Regions from separate parts of the Streptomyces sp. NPDC056128 genome, predicted to be linked through region 1. Evidence: riboswitches for the same ligand, from Rfam matches in the RefSeq annotation. Region 1 holds a riboswitch; each other region holds the start of a gene.
What was found. Region 1 has a riboswitch for cyclic di-AMP ahead of ACFC1X_RS10040 (NlpC/P60 family protein). Riboswitches for the same ligand answer to the same signal wherever they lie in the genome.

Region 1 (3,237 bases):
TGAGCAGGAAGACGGTCACGTCGTGCAGCACGGCGCTGTCGTCGGAGTTCCACAGGTACATGCCGGTCCCGGCCGCCGCGAGCAGCTTGGCGCCGGCGAGGGCCGAGATGGCGAGCGCCCCGCCCGCCACCCAGTGGTCACCGGAGCCCAGGGCGACCTGCCGCAGGTCGAAGCGGAACAGCGCGATCAGGTAGAGCACGATCCCCAGCCAGAACGGCACCAGCGCCGCGTGCGCCAGCCAGGGCGTCGAGGTGACCGCGGACAGCGTGGCGCCGAGCACCGCCAGCCCCTCCGTGGCCACGCACCCCAGGAACACCGCCCCCGGCATCCTGCGCCCCCAGTGCTGCACGACCAGGAGGAGCAGCACCGGCCACAGCAGCGCCGCCAGCGCCAGCAGCGCGGCGGCCAGGGTCGTCCAGCCGTGCAGCGAGAACCGGGTGCCGAGCACCGTGGTCGCGGCGACCGCCGTGAGCGCGCCCGGTGTCCCCGCCCGCGTCAGCCACTGCGGGCGTTCGACCAGCAGCAGGTAGACGAAGTTCGCCGCCAGGGTCAGCCAGGCGGCGCAGGCCAGGAACAGGGCGACGCGGGACAGGACCTCGTGTCCCGCCAGGTGCAGGGCGACCGACAGGATGCCGGTCGCCATGACCGCGGCCCCGGCCGCCGGTGGACGCTGCGCCCACCAGGCGCGCAGGGGGGAGGGGAGGAAGCCTGACGACGTGCCTGACGACATGCCCCCGATGCTAGAGAGCCGCGCCGGTCAGGCCGGGCGCACCACGCTGTGGATCGACGACTCGCCGTCGTAGAAGATCGACTCCTCGCGGACGTACGCGCCCGGCTTCGGGGCGTGGATCATCATGCCGTTGCCGATGTAGAGGCCGACGTGGCTGAGGTCGTCGTAGAAGAAGACCAGGTCACCGGGTTGGGCCTGGGAGACGGGGACGGTCGTGCCGGCGTTGACCTGGTCGTAGGTGACGCGCGGCAGCGTCACCCCCGCGGCCTTCCAGGCGGCCTGGGTGAGGCCGGAGCAGTCGTAGGAGCCGGGGCCGGTGGCGCCCCAGACGTACGGCTTGCCGATCTGGGCGCGGGCGAAGCCGATCGCCTTCTCGGCCCTGGTGCCGTACGACGAGTCCGGCGTCGAGGAGCCCGACGAACCGCTGCCGCCGGACTCCGAGGAACCGGAGGAGGAGCCACCGCCGCTCTCCTGCCGAGCGGCCTCCTCCCGCCGCTCGCGCTCCTCGGCCTGCTGCCGGGCCTGCTGCTCGGCCAGCTCCGCGGCCTTGCGGGCGGCCTCCTCCTGCTTCTTCTTCTCGATCGCCGCGAGCCGGGCCTTCTCCTCGGCGGTCAGCTTCGAGAGCAGCTCACGCGCGGTGGCGAGCTTCTTCTGGACGGTCGACTTCGCCGTCTTCAGGTCCTTCTGCGAGCCGGTGAGCGTCTCCAGGCTCTCGGTGGCCTCGCGGCGCTTCTTCATCGTCTCGGACTGCTGCGTGACGTAGTCGTCGACCGCGGTCTTCTGACGGCCGGTGAGCCGGCCCATCAGCTGGTTCTGGTCGAAGTACTCCTGCGGCGAGTCCGCGAGCAGGAAGGTCGCCGTCTCCGGGACCGCCGTGCCCGTGCGGTACTGCGCGGAGGCGAAGGAACCCAGCTCCTCGCGCGCGTCGTTGAGCTTCTGGGTGCGCTGGGCGACGTCGTCGAGGAGGGTGTCGACCTTCTTGCGCTGCTTGGCGGTCTTCTCCTTGGCCGCGTTGTACTTCTCGGTGGCCGACCCCGCCTGGCGGTAGAGGTCGTCGACCTTCTTCTCGACCTCTTCGAGGCTCGGCCTGTCGTCGTCCGACGGCGTGGCGTTCGCTGTCTGGGACAGCAGGGCGACGGAGGTGAGGGCGGCCGTGGCGAGGGCCGGGGTCCGTATGCCCGCGACGCGTGAACCGGTGGGGCGCGACTTGCGGTGCGACGCCAAGGAGGCGACTCCTTCCAGTGCTCCGCCTACCGGGTTAGCTGTCGGGTTCGGGCGGCACGGAAGGGTTGCCCTACGGCGGGACCGTCCTCGTGGAGGGCGGTACGGCCGATTCACCCCAAGTTCTCGGTTGGGTCCCCGGCTCCGGGCGCCGTGGCGGGCACGCCGGACTCGGCGGAGGCCGCGCGGCCCGGCGAGGTTCGCCGGAGGGATTCGTTCGGCCTGCCCGCACCGTAGCCAACTCGTGTGGCCGCTGTGAAGGTTGGTGGGTGATATGCCCGATACATTTTCGTGACCTTGGCGGCGGGCGTCGGCGGGCGTCACTCTTCGTGTCGCACCACGTCGCAGGGCGTGCCGGTGGACGGTGTCCCGGCCATTTTCCGGGGTGGCGCCGGGTTGTCGGTGGGGCGCCCTAGACTCGGAGAGCGATGAGCAGCCTCTTTGACGACAGCTTCCTGGCGAGCCTCCAGACCCCCCGGGGTCGCGAGGAGGAACCCCCGCCGCCGCCCGAGGACGATCACGGACCGGAGCCGGTCCCGCACGATCTGTTCGGCGGGAAGTTCGACGCGCCTCCGGAGCGCGACCGGTACTACCGGGACGGCGCCCCGCGCCCCGTCCTGGACCCTGCCGCCCTCCTGGACGGGCTGAACGAGAACCAGCGCGCCGCCGTGGTGCACTCCGGCTCCCCCCTGCTCATCGTGGCCGGCGCCGGCTCCGGCAAGACCCGCGTCCTCACCCACCGGATCGCCCACCTGCTGGCCGAGCGGGGCGTCCACCCGGGCCAGATCCTCGCGATCACCTTCACCAACAAGGCCGCCGGTGAGATGAAGGAGCGCGTCGAGCAGCTCGTCGGCCCGCGCGCCAACGCGATGTGGGTGATGACCTTCCACAGCGCCTGCGTCCGCATCCTGCGCCGCGAGTCGAAGCGGCTCGGCTTCACGTCGTCCTTCTCGATCTACGACGCCGCCGACTCCAAGCGGCTCATGGCGCTGGTCTGCCGCGACCTCGACCTGGACCCCAAGCGCTTCCCGCCGAAGTCCTTCAGCGCCAAGATCAGCAACCTGAAGAACGAGCTGATCGACGAGGAGGACTTCGCCGCCCAGGCCGCCGACGGTTTCGAGAAGACCCTCGCCCAGGCGTACGCGCTCTACCAGTCGCGGCTGCGCGAGGCCAACGCCCTCGACTTCGACGACCTGATCATGACGACGGTCAACCTGCTCCGTGCCTTCCCGGACGTCGCCGAGCACTACCGCCGCCGCTTCCGGCACGTCATGGTCGACGAGTAC
Region 2 (3,237 bases), 190 kb from region 1:
CGACCCCCCGATCAAGTCCCCCCTGGACAACAGGAAGGTACCCCGGGGGCCGCCCCGGGGGGTAGGTAGCAGACCATGTTGTTGCCAACCGGTGCACAGGCCCTTAACCGGCTTTAGCCGATGATGTGCCAGGTTTCGGACATGTTCGTGCGCCGTCGTGCGCGTTCGAACGTACTCGCCGCGTCCTCGTTCGGAACCGGTCGCGGGTGAGTCGGACCGCTGCCGCGTCCGTATTCTCTGATCATGGACCGCACCGCATACTCACTCGTCGCCACCGACCTCGACGGCACGCTGCTCCGCGGCGACGACACCGTCTCCGAACGGTCGCTGGCCGCGCTGGCGCGGGTGGCCCGGGCGGGTGCGCGCCATCTGGTGGTGACGGGGCGCCCGGCACCCCGGGTGCGGCCCCTGCTCGACCGCCTGGGGTGCACGGGGCTCGCGGTGTGCGGGCAGGGCGCGCAGGTGTACGACGCCGGCGCGCACCGGATGCTGTGGTCGGTGACCCTGGACCGGGAGCTGGCGGAGACCGCGCTCGGCAAGATCGAGGCCGAGGTGGGCCAGGTGTACGCCGCGGTCGACCAGGACGGCGTCGACGGCCTGACCCTCATCGAGCCCGGGTACCTGATGCCCCACCCCACGCTGCCCGCGGTGCGGGTGGAGCGGCGCGACCAGCTGTGGCGCACCCCGATCAGCAAGGTGCTGCTGCGCCACCCCGACCTGAGCGACGACGAGTTGGCGTCGACCGCGCGCGCGGTGGTCGGCTCCCTCGCGACGGTCACCATGTCGGGGCCCGGCACGGTGGAGCTGCAGCCGTGCGGCATCACCAAGGCGACCGGCCTGGCGCTGGCCGCCGAGCACCTGGGGGTGGGCCGCCGGCGCACGATCGCCTTCGGCGACATGCCCAACGACATCCCCATGTTCGACTGGGCGGCGCACGGCGTCGCCATGGCCGGTGCCCACTCCGAACTCAAGGCGGTGGCCGACGAGGTCACCACGACGAACGAGGACGACGGCGTGGCCGTCGTCCTCGAACGGATCTTCTGAACGTCCCTGTACAGCTCAGTACGGCTCAGTACGCGCCGAAGACGTTGTCGATCGAGCCGTAGCGGTCGGCCGCGTAGTTGCAGGCGGCGGTGATGTTGGCGACCGGGTCGTACGGGTCCCAGGAGGTGCCCTCGACGTGGTACGCCTGGAAGGTCGGGGCGATCACCTGGAGCAGGCCCTTGGACGGGGTGCCGTTGATGGCGTTGATGTCCCAGTTGTTGATGGCCAGCGGGTTGCCGGACGACTCCCGCATGATGTTGCGGTGGATGCTGTCGTACGAGCCGGGGATGCCGTGCTGCGCCATGATGTCCATCGACTCGCGGATCCAGCCGTCGAGGTTGTCCGGGTACGTCGTCGCCGCCGTGGCGGCGGTCTTGGTGGCGGCCGGGGTGGCCGCGGACGCGCCGGTGGCGCCGATGAGCGGCAGGGCGAGCACCGCGGCACCGGTGCCGGCCACGGCGAGCTTGCGGGCGATGCGGGTGGTCCGGGCGTGACGGTTCTGACCGATGGCAGACATGCTGTGTCCCTCTCCTGACGCCTGCGAGGTGAGCTGTCGGGTTCGGGCGGGGAGGTGCCCGGCCGCGCCCTGACGGGTACGGCTTCACCCCGAGCCGCTCCGGTGGTGACCGGTGCGGCGACTTACCTGGGTCCCCCGCTCCTGCCGGCGAGTGAGTTGAGTGGATGACTGTGTGTCCGGGCGATGGCAGGATTCGGCGTCCGCCCGACAGGCCGGGAACGTATGCGAGAGCACATGTCCGGAACAAGTGCAGGAATCACCCAACGTCCTGTTGACCTTGGTCTGAGGCATTTCGGGGTCTTGATCCTTTGCGGTTGCCAAGCCTCAACTGGCTTGCGGCGCAAAGGGAGGGCACAGGTTGCGGCGGGGTTGCCCGAGGGTGCTGCAGAGTGAGCCAACTCACGGGCCTCAACAAGCGCGGCAAAACGGGCATTAATCCCAACTGCGCCCCAACCGGCCCTCGATGCAGAGTGCTTCACCCGTCCGGTGTTTTCGCGCGCCGGGAGGGCATCCGTTCGGGACCGGGGAGGCGATATTGAAATCGGCCAATATGTGCTCATATCGACTGATCAAAAACATACCGCTCATGATCCGATACCGACCGGCCTGTAACGGTGGGCGCTAGCGGTGATCGAAAGGTGACCGGATACGCTGACTCGAGTGGTGGCAGCGACCTATCGACAAACCAGGTAATCGCCAGTAGGCACCAGCAGACAGGAGACCCCTCGTGACCGTCGTCGGGCCGTTCGGGCTGAGCGTGCGGGACCAGGCTCTGGAAGCCGATGTCCAGGCCGGATTGGTCGCGGTCGAGGAAGGGTTGCTTGAAGCAACCAAAAGCGAGGTGCCCTTCATCACGGAGGCCGCCCAGCACCTGGTGCGGGCCGGCGGCAAGCGGTTCCGGCCGCTCCTGGTGATGCTCTCGGCCCAGTTCGGCGACCCCTACGCCCCCGGGATCGTGCCCTCGGCCGTGGTGGTGGAGCTGACCCACCTGGCCACGCTGTACCACGACGACGTGATGGACGAGGCCGCCGTGCGGCGCGGGGTCGCCAGCGCCAACGTCCGCTGGGACAACTCGGTCGCGGTGCTGACCGGCGACTTCCTCTTCGCCCGCGCCTCCCAGATCCTCGCCGACCTCGGTCCCGAGGCGGTCCGCGTGCAGGCCCTCGCGTTCGAGCGGCTGGTCACCGGCCAGATCCTGGAGACGGCCGGACCGCAGGACGGCCGGGACCCCGTCGACCACTACCTGGACGTGCTGGGCGGCAAGACGGGCTCGCTGGTGGCCGTCTCCTGCCGGTTCGGCGCGATGATGTCCGGCGCCGACGAGACGGTGGTGGACGTGCTGACCCAGTACGGCGAGCGGCTCGGCGTCGCCTTCCAGCTCGCGGACGACGTCCTGGACATCGCCTCCGACTCCCACGAGTCGGGCAAGACGCCCGGCACGGACCTGCGCGAGGGCATCCCCACCCTGCCGGTGCTCCGGCTGCGCGAGCGCGCGGCCCGGCTGGGCCTCGCCGAGGACATCGCGCTGAGCGAGCTGCTCGACTCCGACCTGAGCGACGACGCCCGGCACGCCGAGGCGCTGCGCCTGCTGCGCGCCCACCCCGCGCTGGAGCACGCCCGGCGGGACACCGTCCGCTACGCCAAGGACGCCCGCGCGGCCCTGGCTCCGCTGCGGG
Region 3 (3,237 bases), on a different contig from region 1:
CGATCTTGTGGCGCAGCTGGGTCAGCAGCGCCGTCAGGGAGGGGCTGCCGGCGGCCTGGGCGAGGGTCTCGTGGAACCAGCCGCCCAGGGAACGCAGATCCTCGCCACTGCCCTGCCTGGCGCGTTCCTGCCCCAGGCGGACCAGGCCGCGCAACACCTTGAGGTGGGCGTCGGTCCGGCGCCGGGCGGCCCGGGCGGCGCCGAGGGGCTCCAGGAGCGTACGGGTCTCCAGCAGGTCGGCGGCCTCCTGTTCGGTCGGTTCCGCGACGCACGCGCCCGCGTGCCGCCGGGTCACCACGAAGCCCTCGGCCTCCAGCGTGCGCAGGGCCTCGCGGACCGGGACGCGGGAGACGCCGTAGCGGCGGGCGAGGAGTTCCTCGGTGAGCCGGCCCCCGCGCGCGTGGACTCCGGCGACGATGTCGTCCCGGATCGCCGTGCACACCGAATGCGCCGGAATACGCATGACCGACCTCCGCCTTAATCCCCGTGAAACGTCGACGATTGACGTGTCCAGCGACTCTAGGCCAATCAAGCGGATATTCCGACGGCGGAGCGGATTTCATGGATATTTTTTGGCCTACGACGGGCGGCCGCGCGCCGACGAAAACCGAAAGCCCCGGCTCGGAGGCCGGGGCTTTCGGATGGTGTGGCGGGGTCCGCCGTCAGACGTTCACGCCGTGGGAGCGGAGGTAGGCGACGGGGTCCATGTCCGAGCCGTACTCGGGGCTCGTACGGGCCTCGAAGTGCAGGTGGGGCCCGGTGACGTTGCCGGTGGCGCCGGAGAGGCCGATCTGCTGGCCGGGGTCGACCGACTGGCCGACGGAGACGCCGACGGACGACAGGTGCCCGTACTGCGTGTACGTGCCGTCGTGCATCTTGATCACGACCTGGTTGCCGTACGCCCCGCCCCAGCCGGCCTCGACGACGGTGCCGACGCCGACCGCGTGCACGGTCGTACCGCTGGAGGCGTGGAAGTCGATGCCGGTGTGGCTGCCGGAGGACCACAGGGAGCTGCCGGCCTGGTACGCGGTGGAGACGTAGGAGGAGGTGATCGGCGGGACGAAGGTGTTGAGGCGCTTGCGCTCCGCCTCCCGCGCGGCGCGCTCCTTGGCCTCGCGCGCCTCCTTGGCCGCCTCGGCGGCCCGCTCGCGCGCGGCCTCCTGGGCCGCCTCACGGGCGGCGGCGTCCGCGGCGGCCTGCCGCTGTGCGAGGGCCTGGGCGTCGATCTCCTCGGCCAGGGAGTCGCCGATGCTGATGACCGGGGTGAGTCCGCTCCGCTCCACCTCGGGCTCGGCGGCGAGCGCCGGAGCCGCGAGGGTGCCGACGACGCCGGTGGTGGCGAGGGCCGCGACACCCGCCGCGCGGGCGGTACTGCGGTGCATCCTGCTGGGACGCCGGTGCTTCCCGGTGGCGCGCGTGAACGCCATGTAGAGGCTGGTCCTTTCCTTCCCTCTCGCCTACCGGGTTAGCTGACGGGTTCGGAGCAGGAAGGTCTCCTACGGACCCCCTCGCTGCGCGCGCGGGCGTCCGATTCACCCCAGGGACTACGGTGGGTCCCCGGCTCCCCTGGCTCGCGCCGTACGGGGACTCGGCGATGACTGTCCGGTGCCGCGGGTGCGGCGCACTGCCTGACGAACAGCCCGGATGACGCTAAACGCGGCTGTGTTCAATCCTCAAACGCAACAGCGCTTTTGTAGCGCATGCCACAGGGCAGACAGGCAGCCTCTCCCTCAATTCGGACAAACGGCAGCCCCGGTGACACTCCGGTCACCGGGGCCTCCTCCCGCGCGTGCCGCTATTCGGCCGCCACCACGGTGACTTCACCGATGCCGAGGGCCTCGACGGGCTCCTTGATCTGCGCGGCGTCACCGACGAGGACGGTCACCAGACGGTCGACCGGGAAGGCGTTCACGACCGCCGCCGTGGCCTCCACGGTGCCCGTGGCGGCCAGTTGACGGTAGAGCGTCGCCTGGTAGTCGTCGGGCAGATGCTGCTCGACCTGGTCGGCCAGGGTGCTCGCCACGGCCGCGGCCGTCTCGTACTTCAGCGGCGCCACACCCACCAGGTTCTGCACGGCCACGTCACGCTCGGGGTCGGTGAGCCCCTCCGCGGCGAGCTTGCGCAGCACCGTCCACAGGTCCTCCAGGGCGGGACCGGTGTTGGGGGTGTCGACGGAGCCGCTGATGGCGAGCATGGCGGCGCCGGTGCCGTCCGGCGCGGACCGCAGCACCTGCCCGAACGCCCGGACGCCGTAGGTGTAGCCCTTCTCCTCGCGCAGGACGCGGTCCAGGCGGGAGGTGAGGGTGCCGCCGAGGCAGTAGGTGCCGAGCACCTGTGCGGCCCACACGCGGTCGTGCCGGTCGGATCCGGTGCGGCCGAGCAGCAACTGCGTCTGGACGGCGCCGGGCCGGTCCACGATGACGACCCGGCCCCGGTCGTCGGCGGTCACCGGCGGCACGGGACGGGGTTCGGCGGCGGAGCCGGTCCACGCGCCCAGCGTCTCGCCCAGCAGCGCGTCCAGGTCGACGCCGGTGAGGTCGCCGACGACCACGGCGGTGGCCGTGGCGGGGCGGACGTGCCTCTCGTAGAAGGCGCGTACGGAGCCGGCGTCGATGGCCTCGACCGTCTCCTCGGTGCCCTGGCGCGGGCGCGACATGCGGGTCCCGGCCGGGAACAGCTCCTTGGAGAGCTCCTTGGCCGCGCGGCGGGCCGGGTTGGCCAGCTCGTGCGGGATCTCGTCGAGGCGGTTGCGGACCAGCCGTTCGACCTCGCTGTCCGCGAAGGCGGGTGCCCTCAGGGCGTCGGCGACGAGGCCGAGCGCCTTGGCGAGGCGCGAGGCGGGCACCTCCAGGCTGAGCCGGACGCCGGGGTGGTCGGCGTGCGCGTCGAGGGTGGCACCGCAGCGCTCCAGCTCGGCGGCGAACTCTTCGGCGGAGTGCTTGTCGGTGCCCTCGGAGAAGGCGCGCGCCATGATCGTGGCGACACCGTCGAGGCCCGCCGGCTCGGCGTCCAGGGGTGCGTCGAGGAGCACCTCGACGGCGACGACCTGCTGGCCGGGGCGGTGGCAGCGCAGCACCGTCAGCCCGTTGTCGAGGCTGCCGCGGCCGGGCGCGGGGAATGCCCACGGCTTGGGCTCGCCGGCCTGCGGCTGGGCGTGGAAGTCCATCGTGGCGAGGTCGGTCACTTGGCCGCCTCCTCGTTCTCGTCGGTGGCGTCGTTCTCGGCGGCGTTCTCGTC

Region 2: it holds a riboswitch for cyclic di-AMP, as region 1 does, so the genes downstream of both, ACFC1X_RS09080 (transglycosylase SLT domain-containing protein) here and ACFC1X_RS10040 (NlpC/P60 family protein) in region 1, are expected to answer to the same signal.
Region 3: it holds a riboswitch for cyclic di-AMP, as region 1 does, so the genes downstream of both, ACFC1X_RS38235 (M23 family metallopeptidase) here and ACFC1X_RS10040 (NlpC/P60 family protein) in region 1, are expected to answer to the same signal.

Annotation. Positions count from the first base shown of each region.
Region 1 covers NZ_JBHJVQ010000003.1:411,803-415,039, forward strand. Annotated here, with positions in the region: gene ACFC1X_RS10035 (tellurite resistance/C4-dicarboxylate transporter family protein) at 1-730, opposite strand, end outside; gene ACFC1X_RS10040 (NlpC/P60 family protein) at 758-1,954, opposite strand; cyclic di-AMP (ydaO/yuaA leader) riboswitch at 1,961-2,138, opposite strand; gene pcrA (DNA helicase PcrA) at 2,380-3,237, shown strand, end outside.
Region 2 covers NZ_JBHJVQ010000003.1:218,479-221,715, forward strand. Annotated here, with positions in the region: gene ACFC1X_RS09075 (HAD family hydrolase) at 244-1,044, shown strand; gene ACFC1X_RS09080 (transglycosylase SLT domain-containing protein) at 1,070-1,561, opposite strand; cyclic di-AMP (ydaO/yuaA leader) riboswitch at 1,566-1,721, opposite strand; gene ACFC1X_RS09085 (polyprenyl synthetase family protein) at 2,289-3,237, shown strand, end outside.
Region 3 covers NZ_JBHJVQ010000043.1:42,465-45,701, forward strand. Annotated here, with positions in the region: gene ACFC1X_RS38230 (GntR family transcriptional regulator) at 1-463, opposite strand, end outside; gene ACFC1X_RS38235 (M23 family metallopeptidase) at 663-1,427, opposite strand; cyclic di-AMP (ydaO/yuaA leader) riboswitch at 1,440-1,604, opposite strand; gene ACFC1X_RS38240 (M16 family metallopeptidase) at 1,796-3,184, opposite strand; gene ACFC1X_RS38245 (M16 family metallopeptidase) at 3,181-3,237, opposite strand, start outside.